3 regions of the Micromonospora robiginosa genome follow, and region 2 is predicted to be linked to each of the others. Evidence: riboswitches for the same ligand, from Rfam matches in the RefSeq annotation. Region 2 holds a riboswitch; each other region holds the start of a gene.
What was found. A riboswitch is a leader RNA that binds a small molecule or an ion and turns the genes downstream of it on or off. The one in region 2 is predicted to bind cyclic di-AMP.
Positions count from the first base shown of each region.

Region 1: another riboswitch for cyclic di-AMP. It lies ahead of H1D33_RS21410 (coiled-coil domain-containing protein); the one in region 2 lies ahead of H1D33_RS23655 (C40 family peptidase).
Region 3: another riboswitch for cyclic di-AMP. It lies ahead of H1D33_RS08565 (LysM peptidoglycan-binding domain-containing protein); the one in region 2 lies ahead of H1D33_RS23655 (C40 family peptidase).

Region 1 is NZ_CP059322.2:4,886,696-4,892,962, reverse strand. Features, by position in the region: gene H1D33_RS21420 (helix-turn-helix transcriptional regulator) at 1-295, opposite strand, end outside; gene H1D33_RS21415 (carbonic anhydrase) at 467-1,120, shown strand; gene H1D33_RS21410 (coiled-coil domain-containing protein) at 1,184-2,209, opposite strand; cyclic di-AMP (ydaO/yuaA leader) riboswitch at 2,214-2,344, opposite strand; gene H1D33_RS21405 (YibE/F family protein) at 2,499-3,767, opposite strand; gene H1D33_RS21400 (SHOCT domain-containing protein) at 3,928-4,107, opposite strand; gene H1D33_RS21395 (metal-sensitive transcriptional regulator) at 4,262-4,561, opposite strand; gene H1D33_RS21390 (heavy-metal-associated domain-containing protein) at 4,641-4,847, shown strand; gene H1D33_RS21385 (hypothetical protein) at 4,882-5,853, shown strand; gene H1D33_RS21380 (heavy metal translocating P-type ATPase) at 5,869-6,267, shown strand, end outside.
Region 2 is NZ_CP059322.2:5,336,163-5,342,429, forward strand. Features, by position in the region: gene H1D33_RS23625 (aminotransferase class IV family protein) at 1-346, opposite strand, end outside; gene H1D33_RS23630 (hypothetical protein) at 680-1,015, shown strand; tRNA gene H1D33_RS23635 (tRNA-Gly) at 1,094-1,167, opposite strand; gene H1D33_RS23640 (zinc metalloprotease) at 1,370-2,350, shown strand; gene H1D33_RS23645 (pyridoxamine 5'-phosphate oxidase family protein) at 2,420-2,968, opposite strand; gene dcd (dCTP deaminase) at 3,047-3,625, shown strand; gene H1D33_RS23655 (C40 family peptidase) at 3,697-4,674, opposite strand; cyclic di-AMP (ydaO/yuaA leader) riboswitch at 4,742-4,879, opposite strand; gene H1D33_RS23660 (N-acetylmuramoyl-L-alanine amidase) at 5,113-6,267, shown strand, end outside.
Region 3 is NZ_CP059322.2:1,952,119-1,958,385, reverse strand. Features, by position in the region: gene H1D33_RS08580 (transglycosylase domain-containing protein) at 1-48, shown strand, start outside; gene H1D33_RS08575 (M4 family metallopeptidase) at 408-2,468, shown strand; gene H1D33_RS08570 (YbaB/EbfC family nucleoid-associated protein) at 2,873-3,322, opposite strand; gene H1D33_RS08565 (LysM peptidoglycan-binding domain-containing protein) at 3,621-4,241, opposite strand; cyclic di-AMP (ydaO/yuaA leader) riboswitch at 4,240-4,384, opposite strand; gene H1D33_RS08560 (LLM class flavin-dependent oxidoreductase) at 4,594-6,156, shown strand; gene htpG (molecular chaperone HtpG) at 6,215-6,267, opposite strand, start outside.

The DNA of each region.
Region 1 (6,267 bases), 450 kb from region 2:
CGAGCAGCGCGCCCACCTGCTGGTCGGCCTCGGCCGGGTGCCGGAAGCGGCCGCTGGGGTTGATCGTGTATTCGTTGCGGCGGCCCACCCGGGTGCGGTGCAGGTAGCCGCCGCTCTCCAGGTCGGCCACGATGGCCTGGGCCGCCCGCTCGGTGACGCCCACCTCGTCGGCCACGTCCCGCAGGCGCGCGGTGGGGTTGCGCGCGATGGCCAGCAGGACGTGCCCGTGGTTGGTGAGGAAGGTCCAGTTGCGGCGGCTACCGTCCTCGGATGGTGTGGTCGCCATGGTGGTCATCGTATGGCTTCGGCGGTCCGGACCCCGACCCGGCGCGACGTCGAACGCTGACGTATGAAATGCGGATCACGAAATCTTGACGTGCTGTCGGTCGCGTGTGACGGTGGGTCGCGAGGCCGACACCGCCGCCGGCCGGCCTGGTCGTGCCCTGTGAGGACGAGGTGAACAGCGATGATCCCGACCACCCCCGACGAGGCACTCGCCGAGCTGCGGGCCGGTAACCAGCGGTTCGTCACCGGTGTGCCGCAGCACCCGAATCAGGACGCCGGTCGTCGGGCGGCGGTCGCCGACGGCCAGCACCCGTTCGCGGTGATCGTCGGCTGCTCCGACTCCCGCCTCGCCGCCGAGATCATCTTCGACCAGGGTCTCGGTGACCTCTTCGTGGTGCGCACCGCCGGCCACACCGCCGGCCCCGAGGTGCTCGGCAGCGTCGAGTACGCGGTTACCGTCCTCGGCACGCCGCTCGTGGTGGTGCTCGGCCACGACTCGTGCGGCGCGGTCCAGGCGGCCCGCGAGGCGGTCCGCACCGGCTCCGCCCCGGCCGGGCACCTGGGCGCGGTGGTGGACGCCGTGTCGCCCAGCCTGCTGCGTGCCGCCCGGGAGGGGGTCGAGGACCTCGACGGCATCGTCGACGTCCACATCGCGCAGATCGTGGAGACGCTGCTGGCCCGCTCGACCGTGCTCGCCGAGCGGGTGGCCGGTGGCGCGTGCACGGTGGTCGGCATGTCGTACCGGCTCAGCGGCGGCGAGGTGCGGACGGTGGCGCAGTCCCCGGACCCGCTGCCCGCCCCGGCCGCGCCGGTGGACCCGGCGCTCGCCGGCTGAGTCGCACCCGGACACACGGAAGGGGCCGCCCGAGGGCGGCCCCTTCCGTGTGTGCCTGTCGCGTCAGAGCAGCGACATGTGCACGTGGTCGGTGTGGTTGGAGGGTCCGCTGTAGGAACTCCAGCCGGTGGCCGGGAACCAGATCTGCCGGTTCCAGATCACGTAGTAGATGCCCAGCCGGTCCGCGTTGCGGATGAGGAAGGCGGCGACCTCGTTGCCGTACCTGCGGGTGTCGTTGTTGTGCCACGGCGAGAAGCCGCTGTTCTGCAGGGACCAGTCGCAGGCCTTGCCCTTGGGGTGCTCCCACGGGCCGCCCGGCCGGTAACAACCCACGAAGCGGTTGAAGCCGGCGCGCTTGACCTCCTTGTACGCGTGCAGCGTGCGCGGCGTGACGCAGCCGGAGGTGGTCGGGTCGTTCTCGCTGCACGACTCGGACTTCCAGCCGCCGTCGGCGGTCCGGCCGGGGCCGATCTTGGCGACCGGCGAGGTGGCCGAGACCAGGCCGCCGGTGAAGCCCAGGCCGCCGACCAGCTTCAGCGCCTTCTGCGCCTCGGTCCGCTCGCGGGCCATCGCGTTGGTCTGCTTCTCCTGCTCGCGCACCTCGGCGTCGGCGGCGATCTTGGCCTGCTCGGCGCGGTTCCTGGCGTCGTTGACGGCGGCGAGCCGCTGCGCGTTGAAGAGGTTGAGCTCGTCCAGGGCGCTGGCGCGTTCCACGAACGAGTCGGGCGACCGGCTCTCCAGCAGCATCGCCATCGCGCCCATCCGGCCGGTCCGGTAGGACTGCGCGGCGATCTGGTTGACCTGCGGGCTGAGCGCCGCCAGCTCGGCCTCGGCCGCGGCCTTCTCGGCGGCCAGCCGCTTCTGGCGCTGCTGCGACGTGGTGAGCTTCGACTTGGCCTGCAGGTAGTTCCGGTTGGCGGAGTCGATCGCCTCGGTGATGAGCGGCGGCTCGTCGTCCTCCGCGTGCCCGGAGGGCTTGGGGGCGGCGGCGTGCGGGGCGGCCGTCGCCGAGGTCGGCCCGACCAGCACGGCGAGCGCGGCGAGCACGGCCACCACGGGTGTCGACCAGCGGCGCAGGGGTGCCGTCACAGTGTTCCCTTCCGTCGACCGCCGACCGGGTTAGCTGACGGGTTCGGGACGGAAGTGGCCCCTACCGCTCGCGCGGATTCACCCCATGTACCTGGTTCCCCGGTTCGCCCGGAGGCGATTGGGCGGCGGCACCGCAGGCGCCGGTGCGCGCCTTCGGCGGTGACCGGGGGCGAGGTTACCCGAGATCCCGACCGGGGATCTACGTCCGGAAGCCGACCAATCGCGAGAATTCGACATTGCCCAGCGTGAGCCGCATCGCGTTTGACGTCGGCCGTCACGCTGCGGAGTGTCACCATGCGGCCTCCGTACTCCTCGGGCCGCCGGGTCGTCCTCCGCCGAGCGCCTCCATCGCCGCGTCCCGATCCGGCGGCGGCCGGCCGGGGTCCGCCTCGCGGCGCCCGGCGGTGGTGACGACCGCGGCCAGCGCCGTGGTCAGCGGTACGGCGGCGATCAGGCCGAGCGTGGCGACCGCGCTACGGACGATCTCCTGGGCGAGGAACTCGCTGGTGAGGATCTGGCTCACCGGGCGGGAGTCGGCGACCAGCAGGAGCAGCAGCGGCAGCGAGGCGCCCGCGTACGCCAGCACGATGGTGTTCACGGTGGACGCGATGTGCGCCCGGCCGACCCGGGTGGCCGCCCGGTAGAGCTGCCGCCGGGACAGCCCCGGGTTGGCGCGGGCCAGCTCGGTGACGGTCGCCGACTGGGTGACCGTGACGTCGTCCAGCACGCCCAGCGAGCCGATGATGATGCCGGCCAGCAGCAGCCCGTGCAGGTCCACGTCGCCCTGGAACATGGAGAGCGTGGTGGCGTCCTCGCTGCCGAAGCCGGTCAGGTGGGTGGCGCCGGTGGCGAGCGTGCCGAGCACGCCGGTGACCACCAGGCTGCCGAGCGTGCCGAGCACCGCCACCGAGGTCTGCGCGCTGATCCCGTGGGTCAGGTAGAGCACCACGAACATGATGAGCGCGGCGCCGACGATCGCGACCGGCAGCGGGGAGCGGCCGGCGCCGATCCCGGGCAGCACGAAGCCGAGCAGGATGGCGAAGCTGGCCACCAGCCCGCCGAGCGCGGCCAGCCCACGCCAGCGGCCGAACGCCACGATCGCGGCGGCGAAGAGCGCCACCAGCCAGACCAGCGGCGTGCCGCGCTGGTGCTCGGCGATGTTGTAGGCCTTCACCGTCGGGTCGGCCGGGTCGGTCAGCTCGACCAGGATCACCTCGTCGCCGACCTCGACCCGGGGCGCGCCGGGCCCGGCGGGGATCGGCGTCTCGACCTGCCGGCCCGCGTCCGGGCCCTGCTCGGCGGCGACGGTCACGGTGCCGCACGGGCCGCCGGCGCCGGTCGGCGCCTCCGGGGTCGGCGGGCAGGGCTCGGTCACCACCCGGGTCACCGTCCCCTGGTGGCGCGGCACGTTCTCGCCGCCCGCCGGTTCCGGCCCCGAGCGGGGCCAGAGCGCCAGCGCCGCGATGACGGTGAGCGCGAAGAGCGGCACCACGGTCGCGACGAGCAGCCGGCGGACACGCGGCGGCGCGGGGGCGGGGCGGCTGTGGTCGGCGCCCACGGCGTCTCCCAACTGTTCGCGGCGCGACCCGGTCACCGGGCCGGTCGGTCACCGGCCGGCGCGGACGCGTGCGGACCACGCCCGGTCGTCGCCGGGCCATGGTAGCCAGGACCGGTCGGGCCGCCCGGGAGGTCACCGCCGGCCGTCGGCCGGCCGGCGGTCAGCTCAGGCCGGCGCGCCGCCGCCGGTAGTCGTCCTCGTCGATCTCGCCGCGTGCGTAGCGCTCGTCGAGGATGCGCCGGGCCGTGCCCGGCGTCGCGGCGCCCGCACCGGGCAGCCGGACCACCAGCCAGAACAGCCCCGCCAGCGCCGCGAGCGCGAGCAGGGACCAGAGCCACATCCAGCCCATCATCGGGCCCGACCACATCATCGCGCCGCCCTCCGTCCGTCCGGCGGATCGGCCTGACGCCGACCTGCCGTCACCTCGACGGTACGTCCGCGAGCGGCCGGGGGAGCCGGGCCGTGCGACCCGTTCCCGGGGCCGGAGGTCCTGCTCAGCCGCGCTTCATCAGGCGGCCGACGGCGGCCATCATCTCGGTCGCCATCTCGTCGGCCCGGCCCTCGGCGGCGCCCTCGTGCATGCAGTGCCGGGCGTGGCCGTCGAGCAGGCCCAGGGCGACCTTGTCCAGCGCGGCCTGGATGGCCGAGATCTGGGTCAGCACGTCGATGCAGTACCGGTCGTCCTCGACCATCTTCTCGATGCCGCGGACCTGGCCCTCGACGCGACGGAGCCGGGCGAGGAGCTGGTCCTTGCTGGCGGTGTAGCCCCGGGTCGGGGTGGACGGCGTGGTCATGCGTCGAGGATAGCGTACCCCTCGGGGGTATGCTAACGTTCCCGTTGTACCCCCAGGGGGTATCCGAATGGAGGGCGAGATGGACACCACCTACCAGGTGAACGGCATGACCTGCGGCCACTGCGTCAACGCCGTCAGCACCGAGCTGACCGCGCTGCCGGGCGTCACCGACGTCCAGGTCGACCTGGCCACCGGCCGAGTCACCGTCACCAGTCAGGGCCCGCTGGACGACGCCGCGGTACGCGCGGCCGTGGACGAGGCCGGCTACGACCTCGCCGAGGCGTGACGGGCCCGACGATCCGTCAACCGGAGGAGGCACCATGAACACGGCGACGAAGCTGAGCGGCTTCGCCCTCGGCCTCGCGGCGGTGTTCGGCGGGGCGTTCGGGATCGGCCACCTGGCCGGTCCCGTCGCCCCGGCCACCGAGACCAGCCACGACACCACCGACACCGACCACGGGGCCGACGCCGGCCACGGCGACGCGGGCCCGGCCGACGCCGCGCACCTGCCCGGCGGGCTGCTCGTCTCCGACCGCGGCCACACGTTCCAGCCGGTCACCGCCCCGGCCGGCGAGTTCGCGTTCCGGATCACCGGCCCGGACGGCCGACCGGTCACCCGCTACGAGGTGGCCCACGACAAGCGCATGCACCTGATCGTCGCCCGGCGCGACCTGTCCGGATTCCGCCACGTGCACCCGGAACTGGCCGAGGACGGCACCTGGCGGGTCGCCTCACCGCTCGCCGGGCCCGGCGTGTGGCGGGCGTTCGCCGACTTCACCCCCACCGGCGGGGAGGCGCTGACCCTCGGCGTCGACGTCACCGTCCCCGGCCCGCTGGCCGCCCGGCCGCTGCCAGCGCCGGCCACCAGCACCACGGTCGACGGCTACACCGTCACGCTCGGCGGCACGCCGGAGCCGGGCCGCACCAGCCGGCTCACCCTCACCGTCAGCCGGGACGGTCGCCCGGTCACCGACCTCCAGCCCTACCTCGGGGCGTACGGGCACCTGGTGGCGCTGCGCCAGGGCGACCTGGCCTACCTGCACGTGCACCCGGAGGGGGAACCCGGTGACGGGCGGACACCCGCCGGGCCGGCGGTCACGTTCGCGGCCGAGGTGCCCTCGGCCGGGGCGTACCGTCTCTACCTGGACTTCCGGCACGGCGACACGGTGCACACCGCCGAGTTCACCGTCCTGGCCGGCGACCCGACCACGCCCGCGCCCACCGCGCCGGCGACCACCACCGCACCGATCCCGGACGCCGGACACGGCACCCCGGGGCACGGGCACAACTGACCGGGAGGTGCCGCGATGACCACCACGGGAAAGGCGCTGCCCACCGCGCCGAACCTGATCGAACTCAAGATCGGCGGCATGACCTGCGCGTCCTGCGCGGCCCGGATCGAGAAGAAGCTCAACCGGATGGACGGCGTCGAGGCCACGGTGAACTACGCCACCGAGAAGGCCACCGTCCGGTACGCCGACCAGGTCGCGCCGGACGACCTGATCGCCACCGTGGAGAAGACCGGCTACTCGGCCGTGGTGCCGCCCCCGCCCGCCCGGGCCGAGGCGACCACCGCCGCCGAGCCGGTGGACGAACTGCGCGGCGCGCGTACCCGGCTCCGGGTCTCCGCCGTGCTGACCCTGCCGGTGATCGTGCTGGCCATGGTGCCGGCCTGGCAGTTCGACCACTGGCAGTGGGCCTCGCTC
Region 2 (6,267 bases):
CCAGCGCCAGCGGCCCGGCGGGCGGTGACGCGGCGGCCCGGGTCCGGACCAGCAGGTCCAGCTCGCCCTCGCCCTCGCCCGGATGGACCGTGGCGGTCAGCGTGACGTCCGGCGGGCCGGCCCCGATCGCGGTCCGCATCGCGGCGCGCACCCGGTCGTCGGGCAGCGCGGTGCCGAACAGCTCCCGCGAGGCCTCCCGCAGGCGGGTCAGATGCAGGTCGAGGCCGCGCACCCGGCCGTCGCGCACCTGCACGGCGGTGAAGTGGGCGTTGCCGGCGAAGGCGAGCGGCGCCAGGTCGTCGGCGGTCGCCGGCCGGCCGTTCCGATGTACGGCGAAGAAGGCCATGCCGGAACTCTAGGGGCGATCCTCGCGGGCCCAGGCGTCCAACCCGACGGCCAGCCCAGTCCAGCCCTGGAAGAAGGTGGTGACGGTGTGGCATGCTGCCGTGAGCACGACGTGACTCGTTATGGAGTTCTCGCACCGCAGTGACCAAGTGTGGTCCGGGTGGGACGGGCGCTCCATATCGACGCCACGTCGAGGTGTTGATGCAAGACAGGCGACAGGACGCTGGTCGACGGAGGGAGGGTGCTGCGACCTCACACGGTCGCCACGTTGGCTGCAGGTACGAGCCGACCTCGCCGCTCATCATTACTCGACGTAGCTGAAGGAACTGACGTCATGGACGTAGTCGCGCTCTACGCTGCTGGAGCGTTCGTACTCCTGCTAGCCGGCCTTCTTTACCTCACCTTCGTCACCTGGCTGCTCTTCTGCTGGTCTCTGGCCCGCCTCCCCAACGGCGAATCCCTCTTCGAGAGGGCGCCGAGAGTGATCGAGTCGTTCGACATCCGTAGCTGGAGCGAAGCCCTGTTGCCCTGGAAGATCTTGACGCGGGCAATGAGGCGACTCATGCAGGGCAACGGCCCATCCGGACTTCCTGCGGCCGACACACGCGGCGACGCCGACCGGAAGGCCTACGCCCCTTCGCAGGCGGCGGCCGAGCACACCGAGGCCTGAGGGCACGTCGCGTGATCGGTGACCGTGGAACGTCGAAGGCCCTGGCTGGGACTGTCGTCCTGACCAGGGCCTCGATCGTGGAGCGGGTGACGGGAATCGAACCCGCACTGTCAGCTTGGGAAGCTGATGTTCTGCCATTGAACTACACCCGCAGGCGGCACCACTGTACCTGAGGTCACCATCCCCGTGCACCCAGGCACCCCCGCCGGACCGACCCCGCCAGTTGATCAAGGAATGTTGCATCCCGGCAACATATGGCCGTTCTCAAATCCGTCGATGCGATGTAACGTCTGCTCCACGTTTCCGACCCGGCGTGACACACCCCCGGTCACGCCGTCAGAAAGAGGTGGGCCCATGGGACTCCGTCCCAACCTGCTGACCCGGCGTACCGCCGGTGTCGCGACGTCGACCCTCGCGCTGCTGCTCAGCACCGCGGCCGTCGGCGTCGTCCCCGCTGCTTCGGCCTTCTCGGCCGCCCCGGCCGGCGTCTGCGCCGAGCCGGCCGACGCCCACGCCGACGCCCGCGTCGCCAAGGGCGGCCACGCCAATCTGGACCCCAACCACCTGACCGCCAAGCAGGTACGCGACCGCGAGGCCGACCTCGCCGCCGCCCAGCGCGAGCGGGCCAACTTCCGGACCGGCGCCGTCGCCCCGCTGGCGACCGTGACCATCCCGGTCGTCGTGCACGTCATCCAGGAGAACAGCACCCGCGCCGGCGGCAACATCCCGGACTCGCTGATCAACCAGCAGATCAGCGTGCTCAACCAGGCCTACGCGGGCTCGACCGGCGGCGCGCCCACCGCTTTCTCCTTCCAGCTCACGAAGATCAACCGGGTGACCAACGCGTCGTGGTACCCGATCGTGCAGGGTTCCTCGGCGGAGCGGTCGATGAAGACCTCGCTGCGCACGGGCGGCAAGAACACGCTCAACATGTACCTCGGTGAGTTGAGCGACGGCCTGCTCGGCTGGGCGACCTTCCCGAAGCGGACGCTGGACAAGATGGACGGCGTGGTCGTGCTCAACGAGTCGCTGCCCGGAGGCACCGCCACCAACTACAACCAGGGTGACACCGGCACCCACGAGATCGGCCACTGGCTGAACCTCTACCACACCTTCCAGGGTGGCTGCTCCGGCTCGGGCGACAGCGTCTCCGACACCCCGGCCGAGGCCTCCCCGGCGTACCAGTGCCCGACCGGCCGGGACACCTGCTCGACCGCCGGCAAGGACCCGATCACCAACTTCATGGACTACACGTACGACTCCTGCATGTACCAGTTCACCGCCGGCCAGGCGAGCCGCATGCTCACCGCGTGGAACGCCTACCGCGCGGCCTGACCTGCCGCATCGCGTACCGGTGCCGGCCCTGTCCTCGGACGGGGCCGGCACCTGTCGTTCCGGGCCGGGTCAGGCGGCCGGGCGGCGGGTGTCGAAGCCGTGCCGGCCGCGTCGCCCCTCCGCGACGAGCGGGTCGCGTCGCCGGACCGGGGTGGCGTCGTGCGGGTCGAGCCAGAGCCGCACCTGTGGCCGGCCGGCGCCGGGACGGGCCACCTGATCGCGCCGGGTCAGCATGGCCACGTCGACGGTGAACTCGAACAGCCGCCAGTCGCCCTGCGGGGCCGCCCGGCCGAGCCGGGCCAGCCGGGCCACCGTGGCCGGGTCGGCCACCGGACGGGCTCGACCCGCCACGTAGGCCTCGTCGTCGCTCTCCTCCGGCGGAAACGAGTGCAGCGCGTAGCGGCCGTCGCGTTCGAGGTCACGCCGTTTCGGGGAGTCGATGACGAAGCACCAGAGCCCGTCGTCGGTGATCAGCGGGGACACCGGGTGCACCCGGGGGCCGCCGTCGGCGCGGACCGTGGCGAGGTAGCCGAAGCCCGGCCCGTACTGCTGGATCAGAAGGCGGATCTCGGCGGCGAGGCGGGGCTCGTCGGCGGCGAATTCGGACCAGGAAGCCATGCCGACATTCTATCGAACACGTGTACGAGAGTGCAGTCCGACACGCAGGTCACCCGTACCGGTCGCTATGGTGTTCCGATGCTGCTCTCCGACCGCGACCTGGTCTCCGAGATCAAGGCGGGCACGCTCGCGCTGGAGCCCTTCGAGCCCACGCTGGTGCAGCCGTCCAGCATCGACGTACGCCTGGACCGGTTGTTCCGGGTCTTCAACAACCATCTCTACACCCACATCGACCCGTCGATGCAGCAGGACGACCTGACGTCGATGGTGGAGGTGCCGGAGGGGCAGCCGTTCGTGCTGCACCCCGGGGAGTTCGTGCTCGCCTCCACGTTGGAGGTCATCTCGTTGGGCGACCAGCTCGCCGGCCGGCTGGAGGGCAAGTCGTCCCTGGGCCGGCTCGGCCTGCTGACCCACTCCACGGCCGGCTTCATCGATCCGGGCTTCTCCGGCCACGTCACGCTGGAGCTGTCCAACGTGGCGAACCTGCCGATCACGCTCTGGCCGGGCATGAAGATCGGCCAGTTGTGCATCTTCCGGCTGTCCTCGCCGGCCGAGCACCCGTACGGCTCGGCCGTCTACGGTTCGCGCTACCAGGGCCAGCGCGGCCCGACGCCGAGCCGCTCCTGGCAGAGCTGGCGCACCTGGCCGACGCGCTGACGATCTCCGCCGCTGTTAAGCGGGGCCCCCGCCTATGCAGAATGCGTTAAGCGGGGGCCCCTCCTTACATCTCAGCCGGGGCGGCCGTAACTGTTGATGTCGCCGTCGTCGTACCGCTTCATGGTGATGGGCTTGCCGGACTGGGAGGCGTGCACCACCCAGCCGTCGCCGACGTACATCCCGACGTGGTGCAGGTCGCCGTAGTAGAAGACCAGGTCACCGGCGCGCAGCTCGGCGCGGCTGACCCGCTTCGTCACGTCGTGCTGCTGCCGGGCGTTGTGCGGCAGCGAGACCCCGGCCTTGGCCCAGGCGGCCATGGTCAGGCCGGAGCAGTCGAAGTGGTCCGGGCCGGCGGCGCCCCAGACGTAGATCTTGCCGATCTGGGCGCAGGCGAACTTGACCGCCACGCCGGCCGCGCCGCCGGGATACCCGGACGGGCAGGGGGCCGGACGCAGCTTGCCGCCACCGCCGTTGCCGTACACCTTGAGCCGCAGCTTCTGCAGCCTGGCGATCTCGGCGTCGATCTGCTTCTTCTTCGCCGCGAGCTGCGCCTCGGTGCGGCTCAGGTCGGCGACCATCGCGTCCAGCGGCTTCTTCTTCGCGGCCAGCTCGTCGCGCAGCTCGGCGATGTCGTGCACCTGCTCCTGCTGGTGGTGCGCGAAGCGGTCGAGCATCTCCAGGCCGCTGACCAGCTCGCTCGGCGAGCGGCTGCCCAGTAGCGCGTTGACGGTGGAGAGGTTGTCGCCCTTGTACGCGTCGGCGGCGAGCCCGCCGACCTGCCCCAGCGCGGCGTCCACCCGGGCCTGGAGCGGGGCGATCTGCTTACCGAGCGCGTCGGCCTGCCGGCGCCGCGCGGCGAGCTGCTCGCGGACGGAGTTGACCTGCTCGATGACGGGTTCGAGCTTGTTCCAGTCGCGGTCGATCTGGGCCTCGATCTCGGCGACCGAGGGTTCGGCGTGGGCCGCCGTCGCGCCACCGGTCAGGACGACCGCGGCGCCGACCAGGGCGGCGAGTGTGGTGGTGCAGCGGGACCAGCGGGAACGCGGCACGACGGCGGACCGGTCGGCAGACCGGCTCGACGTCGGCCGCGGGGCATGGAGTGCCACCGGGCGTCCGTACTCCTTCGTCTGACCGCCTACCGGGTTAGCTGACGGGTTCGGGCGGGAAGGGAGCCGCCCTACCGCAGTGGCTGCGGATTCACCCCAGGTACCTGGGTCCCCGGTTCGCCCGTGGGCGACTCGGCGGTGTCGGACCGTCACCGCCCGGGGTGGACGATGAGACTGGCGGCCGACGATTGACCAGAGTAGGGACCTCTGTTATCGATCCGCAACCCGAACGGCCGTGACACTCCGTGCCGAATATCTGACGCGAGACACGAGTGAAGCTTTCTTTCATGCAACATTAAGCACCGGAAAGGTATTGACCGACGCGGGTGCCCGGAGTGAGGGTGGGGACGCAGTGACCCCCATCCCTGTCCAGGAGGTTCGATGCACCTCTCACCCCCGCCGTCGGGCAGACGGATACTGCTCGCCGCCGCCGTGGCCGCCGCCACCGCGCTGGCGACCACCGGCCCGGTGACCGCCGCGCCGCAGTCCGCCCCACCCACCGGCGACCGGCAGCAGCAGTACGCCGCGGCCGCCACCGAGTACGGCGTACCGCAGGACGTGCTGCTCGGCGTCTCCTACCTGGAGTCCCGCTGGGACGTCCACCCCGGCCAGCCCAGCACCAGCGGCGGCTACGGCCCGATGCACCTGACCGACGCCGCGCACGTCCTCGCCACGCCGGGCAGCGCCCACGTCGACGAGGACGAGGACCCGCGCGGCGACGACGCCCGCCCGCTCACCCTCGACCCGGCCACCGCCGCCGCGCCGGCCCGGGAGACGCCGCTGCCGAAGGCCTCGCTCCAGACGCTCGACGCCGCCGCGACGCTCACCGGGCTCGACGCACAGAAGCTGCGCACCGACCCGGCGGCGAACATCCGCGGCGGGGCGGCGCTGCTCGCCTCGTACCAGAAGGCACTGGGCGGGCCGGTCGGCGCCGGCAGCGACGCCGCGGCCTGGTACGGCGCGGTGGCCCGCTACTCCGGCGCGGACACCGCCGACGCGGCGGCGGCCTTCGCCGACGAGGTCTACGACCAGCTCGGTCAGGGCGCCACCCGCACCACCGACGACGGGCAGCGGGTCACGCTGGCCGCCACCACCGCGCAGCCGGACCGTGCCGGCCTGGCCCGGCTCGGCCTGCGGCACGCCGCGCGACCGGACGGGTTGGAGTGCCCGGTGCGGTTGGCCTGCGAGTGGATCCCCGCGCCGTACGAGCAGCTCAGCGCGGACCCGGGCGACTACGGCAACCACGACCTGGGCAACCGGCCCAAGCAGCAGAAGATCGAGTACATCGTCATCCACGACACCGAGGGCTACTTCGCCCCCAGCGTCGACCTCGTGAAGCGGGCCGACTACCTGGGCTGGCACTACACGCTGCGCTCGGTGGACGGCTACGTCGCCCAGCACATCAAGGCCAAGGACGTCGGCTGGCACGCCGGCAACTGGTACGTCAACGCCAAGTCCATCGGCCTGGAGCACGAGGGCTTCGCCGGGCAGGGCACCTGGTACACCGAGGCGATGTACCGCAGCTCGGCCAAGCTG
Region 3 (6,267 bases), 3.3 Mb from region 2:
ACGACGCCGCCCGGCGGGCCGCCGACGAAGACCCGGGGACCACGCTGAAACTCTGTGCACCATGTGGGGACTGCGGCAATACGCGCAGATCGGGCACGTAATCCTCCACTGCCGACAATGTTCGCCCTGATCAGGGGCTATTGAAGATCATGGCTTCCTGAATTCGGGGCGACGGCGGGGTGTCCGGCGGAAGTCGGTTGCCCAGGTCACCCATTGCTCACGGATCCGACGGCGTGTGATCGTGCACCAGCGAGTCGTCGACCCCCGGCGACTCACGACGGTCGATCTGTCGACCCGGAGCCACGCCGGCAGCTCCGGTGACCGGCCGTCACCCTGCCTCGCACCATCGCGCCGCCCGACCCCACCGGGCTCCGTGCGGCGCGCCTCAGGAACAGGAGCGAACCCTCGTGAAGCTCTCCCCCCGCCTCGCCGCGCTCACCGGCGCGGCCGCCGCCGGCGTGATCGCCGCCGGCACGGCCGCCGCCGTGCAGGCCGCGCCACCCGGGCCCGCCGCCCCCAACCCCGCCCAGGCCCGTGCAGCAGCCGCCGACTCGGCCCGCGCGCTGGTCGCGAACCGTCCCGCCTACCTCCAGGCCGGTTCCGACGACGCGTTCGTGCAGAAGCCGGTCATCTCCTCCGAGGGCACCCAGTACGTGCCCTACGAGCGCACCTACAAGGGCCTGCCGGTGGTCGGCGGTGACTTCGTGCTCGCCACCGACTCCGGCGGCAACCTGAAGTACGCCTCCGTCGCGCAGCAGCGGCCCATCGGCACCCTCGCCACCAGCCCCAAGCTGACCTCGGCCGCCGCCGCGAAGACGGCGCGCGCCCAGCTCAAGACCGTCAGCTCGGTCGAGGGCACCACGCTCGTCGTCTACACGCTCGGCGCCAGCCCGGCGCTGGCCTGGGAGACCACGGTGCGCGGCACCGACGCCGACGGCCCCAGCCGACTCACCGTCGACGTGGACGCCCGCACCGGGGCGGTCCTGCGCAAGCAGGAGCACATCGTCAACGGCACCGGCACCGGCGCCTGGAACGGCCCGGCCCCGCTCACGCTGAACACCACCCAGTCGGGCAGCACCTTCACCATGAAGGACCCGACCGTCACCAACCTGAGCTGCCAGGACGCCGCGAACAACACCACGTTCAGCGGCACCGACGACGTCTGGGGCAACGGCACCGCCACCAACAAGGAGACCGGTTGCGTCGACGCGCTGTTCAGCGCGCAGACCGAGCACAAGATGCTCAACCAGTGGCTGGGCCGCAACGGCGCCGACGGCAACGGCGGCTACTGGCCGATCCGGGTGGGCCTGAACGACCAGAACGCCTACTACGACGGCACCCAGGTGCAGATCGGCAAGAACACCGCCGGCCAGTGGATCGGCTCGCTCGACGTGGTGGCCCACGAGATCGGCCACGGCATCGACGACCACACCCCCGGCGGCATCTCCGGCGGCGGCACCCAGGAGTTCGTGGCGGACACGTTCGGCGCGGCCACCGAGTGGTTCGCCAACGAGCCGTCCAGCTACGACGCGCCGGACTTCCTGGTCGGCGAGAAGATCAACCTGGTCGGCTCCGGCCCGATCCGCAACATGTACAACCCGGGCGCGCTCGGCGACCCGAACTGCTACTCCAGCAGCGTCCCGGGCGGCGAGGTGCACGCCTCCGCCGGACCGGGCAACCACTGGTTCTACCTGCTGGCCAACGGCAGCAGCCCGACCAACGGGCAGCCGGCCAGCTCCACCTGCAACAGCAGCAGCGTGACCGGTCTCGGCATCCAGAAGGCCATCAAGATCATGTACAACGCGATGCTGCTGAAGACCTCGTCCTCGTCGTACCTGAAGTACCGCACCTGGACGCTGCAGGCGGCGAAGAACCTCTACCCGACCGGCTGCACCGAGTTCAACACGGTGAAGGCGGCCTGGGACGCGGTCAGCGTGCCCGCGCAGTCCGGTGACCCGACCTGCTCCGGCGGCACCACGCCCACGCCGACCGCCACCACCACCCCGCCCTCGGGCGGCTGCTCCGGCAACAAGCTGGCCAACCCCGGCTTCGAGTCCGGCAACGTGAACTGGACCGCCTCGTCCGGCGTCATCACCACCGACAGCGGCCAGGCGGCGCACGGCGGCTCGTACAAGGCGTGGCTCGACGGCTACGGCTCCTCGCACACCGACTCGCTCAGCCAGTCGGTCAGCATCCCGGCCGGGTGCAAGGCGACCCTGACGTTCTGGCTGCACATCGACAGCGCGGAGTCGACCACGACCACCGCCTACGACAAGTTGACCGTCAAGGCCGGCAGCACCACGCTGGCCACCTACTCCAACCTGAACAAGGCCACCGGTTACGTGCAGCGATCCTTCAACATCTCGTCGCTGGCCGGCACCACGGCGACCATCTCGTTCAGCGGCGTGGAGGACGCCTCCCTGCAGACGTCCTTCGTCGTCGACGACACGGCGGTCACGCTGAGCTGACCGCGACCCGAACGGCCGGCCGTCGCCCTCCCGGCGGCCGGCCGTTCCGCGTCCCCGGCTCCGGCTCCGGCTCCGGCTCCGGCTCCGGCTCCGGCTCCGGCTCCGGCTCCGGCTCCGGCTCCGGCTCCGGCTCCGAGATCTTGGTACGAACGGGCCCCTGGAGGGGCCATTCCGTACCAAGATCTCCGTCGTTCCCGCCCTTCGGAAGGTCGATCCCGAATGGCGGTTACTGAGGGCTCGCCGGCGAATTCGGTCGCGCCGACGACGGCGGGCTGACCGACGCGGCGCCGTCGCAGGAGAGCGGGCCGTCACGCGGAGGGGCGTCCACCAGGGCGAGCCGTCACGCGGACGGGCGGCGACCAGGGCAGGCGGTCACCCGGACGGGCGTCCACCAGATCGAGTCATCACGCCAGGTGCGCGGCTCGGGACGCGGCGTCGCGGTCGCGGCGGATGCGCGCGGCCACCTCGTGCATCGTCCGGCTGAACAGCTCCGCCTGGTCGGGCAGGCCGCCGAGGCGGGCGGCGAGCGCGTCGGTGTCCGCCCGGGCGGAGTCGCTGACCTGGGCATCCAGCTCGCTCAGCGCGTCGTTGACGGCGTCGACCAGGTGTGCACAGAGGACCTCGAGCGGCACGTCGGCCAGCTCCGGATCGACGACGACGGAGTGCAACCGGCCACCCTGGACGGCGACCGCCCGGACCCGGCCGCCGGCGGCGACGCCCTCGGCCCGGAGCAGTTCGCCGGGTTCGCCGTCGGCGAGCACACAGGACCGGGACCGCATCGCGGCCAGCGCCTGCTGCGTGCGGGTCAGCAGCTCGTCGAGGCTCGCGGCGGCCGAGAACGCATCGTTGGTCATATCCGCGCTTTCTTCACGTCTTAGCCGAGCCTCGTGACCATAGCAACCGGCGGCGGCGGAACCTCGTCACCCGCCGCGTCGATCCGGTCGCCGGGGCCGGGAGCAGGACGGACGCCCAGCACCCCCGGCGTGTCGCGCGACGCCGAGCGCCCAGCCGGATGGTCCCGGCGACCTGGTTCGGCACCCGCCACGCCCGGACGCCACATGGCCGGGCGTTCGGCGTCGTCCGTCGGCCGGCACGGCTCCGGGAACCGCGGGACGCCGTCCGGACCATCGGGACGGCGTCCCGCAGCGGGGATCAGCGCAGGCGCAGCCGCTGGCCCGGGAAGATCAGGCCGGCGTCCGCGCCGACGACGGCCCGGTTGAGCGTGTGCAGGGCGCGCCAACCGCCGGCGACGTGCTTCGCGGCGGCGATCTCGGACAGCGTGTCGCCGGGCCGCACCAGGTAGGCGCCGGTGGCCGGCGCGCTGCGCCGCTCGCCGCCCGACGGGCGCGGGGAGGTGGCCTTCTTCGTGGACGCGGTCGAGTCCGATCCCGCGCCGACGTGGGTTCGGCTCGATCCGGCCTTCCTGCCGGTCGACCCGCCCTTCCTGCCGCAGACGGGCCAGGCGCCGATGCCCTGTCCGTCGAGCACCCGCTCCGCGACGGCGATCTGCTCGGCGCGGCTGGCCAGGTCGGCCCGGGCGGCGTACCTCTGGCCACCGTGGCCGTTCCAGGTGCCGCGGGAGAACTGGAGCCCGCCGTAGTAGCCGTTCCCGGTGTTGATGTGCCAGTTGCCACCGGACTCGCAGCGGGCGACGGCGTCCCAGTTGACGCCCGCGGCGGCGGCCGGCGCGGCCGGCCCGAACAGGGTCGCGGCACCGGCGACGAGCGCGCCGACGACGGTACGGCGACGCCGGGCTGAGTATGCAGTTGACATGTGGATTCCTCCACGCCGACGAGGTGAGCTGTCGGGTTCGGGCCGAGGAGCCCGGCCGCCGGTGGCGGCTTCACCCCGAGGTGACGTGCACCGTGGAACGTGTGGGTCCCCCGCTCCCGCCCGAGGTTCGGTTACCACCGGGCCGGTGGCGGGATTAGGCGTTACCGGCCCGCGGTGTCCGCGAATGCGAACGGACTTGACGCTAGGGACGAATTACGCCAACAACCCACTTCTTGGAACGTTCTTCACCCGGCGGGGTGACCGCGTCCATGGTGGCGGGTCCGCCGCCCACCGGCCGGCGGTGCGGCTACCGTGGGCGGGACCGGGCAAGATCGCGCGAGGAGCGGGGCGGATGACCGACCACGGACACGAGCTGGCATTCGGCGGCTTCCTCACCCCCGCCGCCGGTCGCCCCGACCAGGTGGTGGCGCTGGCCACGCTCTGCGAGCAGGCCGGGCTCGACCTGGTCACCTTCCAGGACCACCCCTACCAGCCGGGTTTCCTGGACACCTGGACGCTGATGTCGTACGTGGCCGCCGCCACCGACCGGATCGGACTGGCCGGCAACGTGCTCAACCTGCCGCTGCGCCAACCGGTGGTGCTGGCCCGCAGTGTGGCCAGCCTGGACCTGCTCACCGGCGGCCGGGTCGAGCTGGGGTTGGGCGCGGGCGCGTTCTGGGACGCGATCGAGGCGGCCGGCGGGCGGCGGCTCTCCCCCGGCGCGGCCGTCGACGCGCTCGACGAGGCGATCCAGGTCGTCCGCGAGGTGTGGGACACCGGGCGGCGCGGCATGATCCGGGTGGACGGGGAGCACTACCGGGTGGTCGGGGCGAAGCGTGGGCCGGCGCCGGCGCACCCGGTGGGCATCTGGGTCGGCGCGTACAAGCCCCGGATGCTGCGGCTGGTCGGGCGGGCCGCGGACGGCTGGCTGCCGTCGCTGGCGTACCTGTCGAAGGGGCCGGACGACCTGCCGGCGCTGAACGCGCTCGTCAACGAGGGAGCGGAAGCCGCCGGGCGCGATCCGGGCGCGGTCCGCCGGATGCTCAACGTCACCGGCACGTTCGCCCGCTCGTCCACCGGCTTCCTGGCCGGGCCGCCGGAGCAGTGGGTCGAGGAGTTGGCCGGCCTCACCCTGGAGCACGGCGTCACCACGTTCGTCCTCGGCAGTGACGAGCCGCGCGCCATCCAGCTCTTCGCCCAGGAGGTGGCGCCGGCGGTCCGGGAGCTGGTCGCCGCCGAGCGCACCACGCCCGGCAGCGGGGCCCGCGCCGTGGTCGAGGAGCAGGCCGCCGCCGGCGGTCCGAGCACGCTCGCGGTCACCCCCACCCCCGATCCCGGGGTACGGCTGAGCGCCCGCCGCCTCTGGGACGAGACGACCCGTCCGACCGCCCCGCCGCCACCGGCCGGGCACGTCTACCCCGCCCGCGCGCAGGCCGCCGGGCAGCACCTGGTGGACGTGCACGACCACCTGCGGCAGGAGCTGGCCCAGGTGCGCGACCTGCTGGAGCAGGTCAGGCGCGGGGCGGTGTCACCGGGTGGCGCGCGGGCCGCGCTGAACGCGATGACCATGCGGCAGAACGACTGGACGCTTGGCGCCTACTGCGCCGCGTACTGCACGGTGGTGACGCAGCACCACGGCCTGGAGGGCGCCTCGGTCTTCCCGCACCTGCGCCGCGCCGACGCCTCGCTGGCCCCGGTGCTGGACCGCCTGGAGCAGGAGCACGTGGTGATCCACGGCGTGGTGGAGAGCGTCGACCGGGCGTTGGTGGAGCTGGTCGCCTCCCCCGGCGACTTCACCGGTCTCCAGGAGGCGGTGGACCTGCTCACCGACACGCTGCTGTCGCACCTGTCCTACGAGGAGCACCAGATCGTCGAGCCGCTGGCCCGGCACGGCTTCTTCCCCGACCAGCTCTGAGTTGGGCGGGGGCCCTTCCTATCGCGTACGCGATAGGAAGGGCCCCCGCCTTTCACCGCTAGAGGTTGCGGGCGAGACGGTCGGCGAGGATGCGGGTGAAGCGGGCCGGGT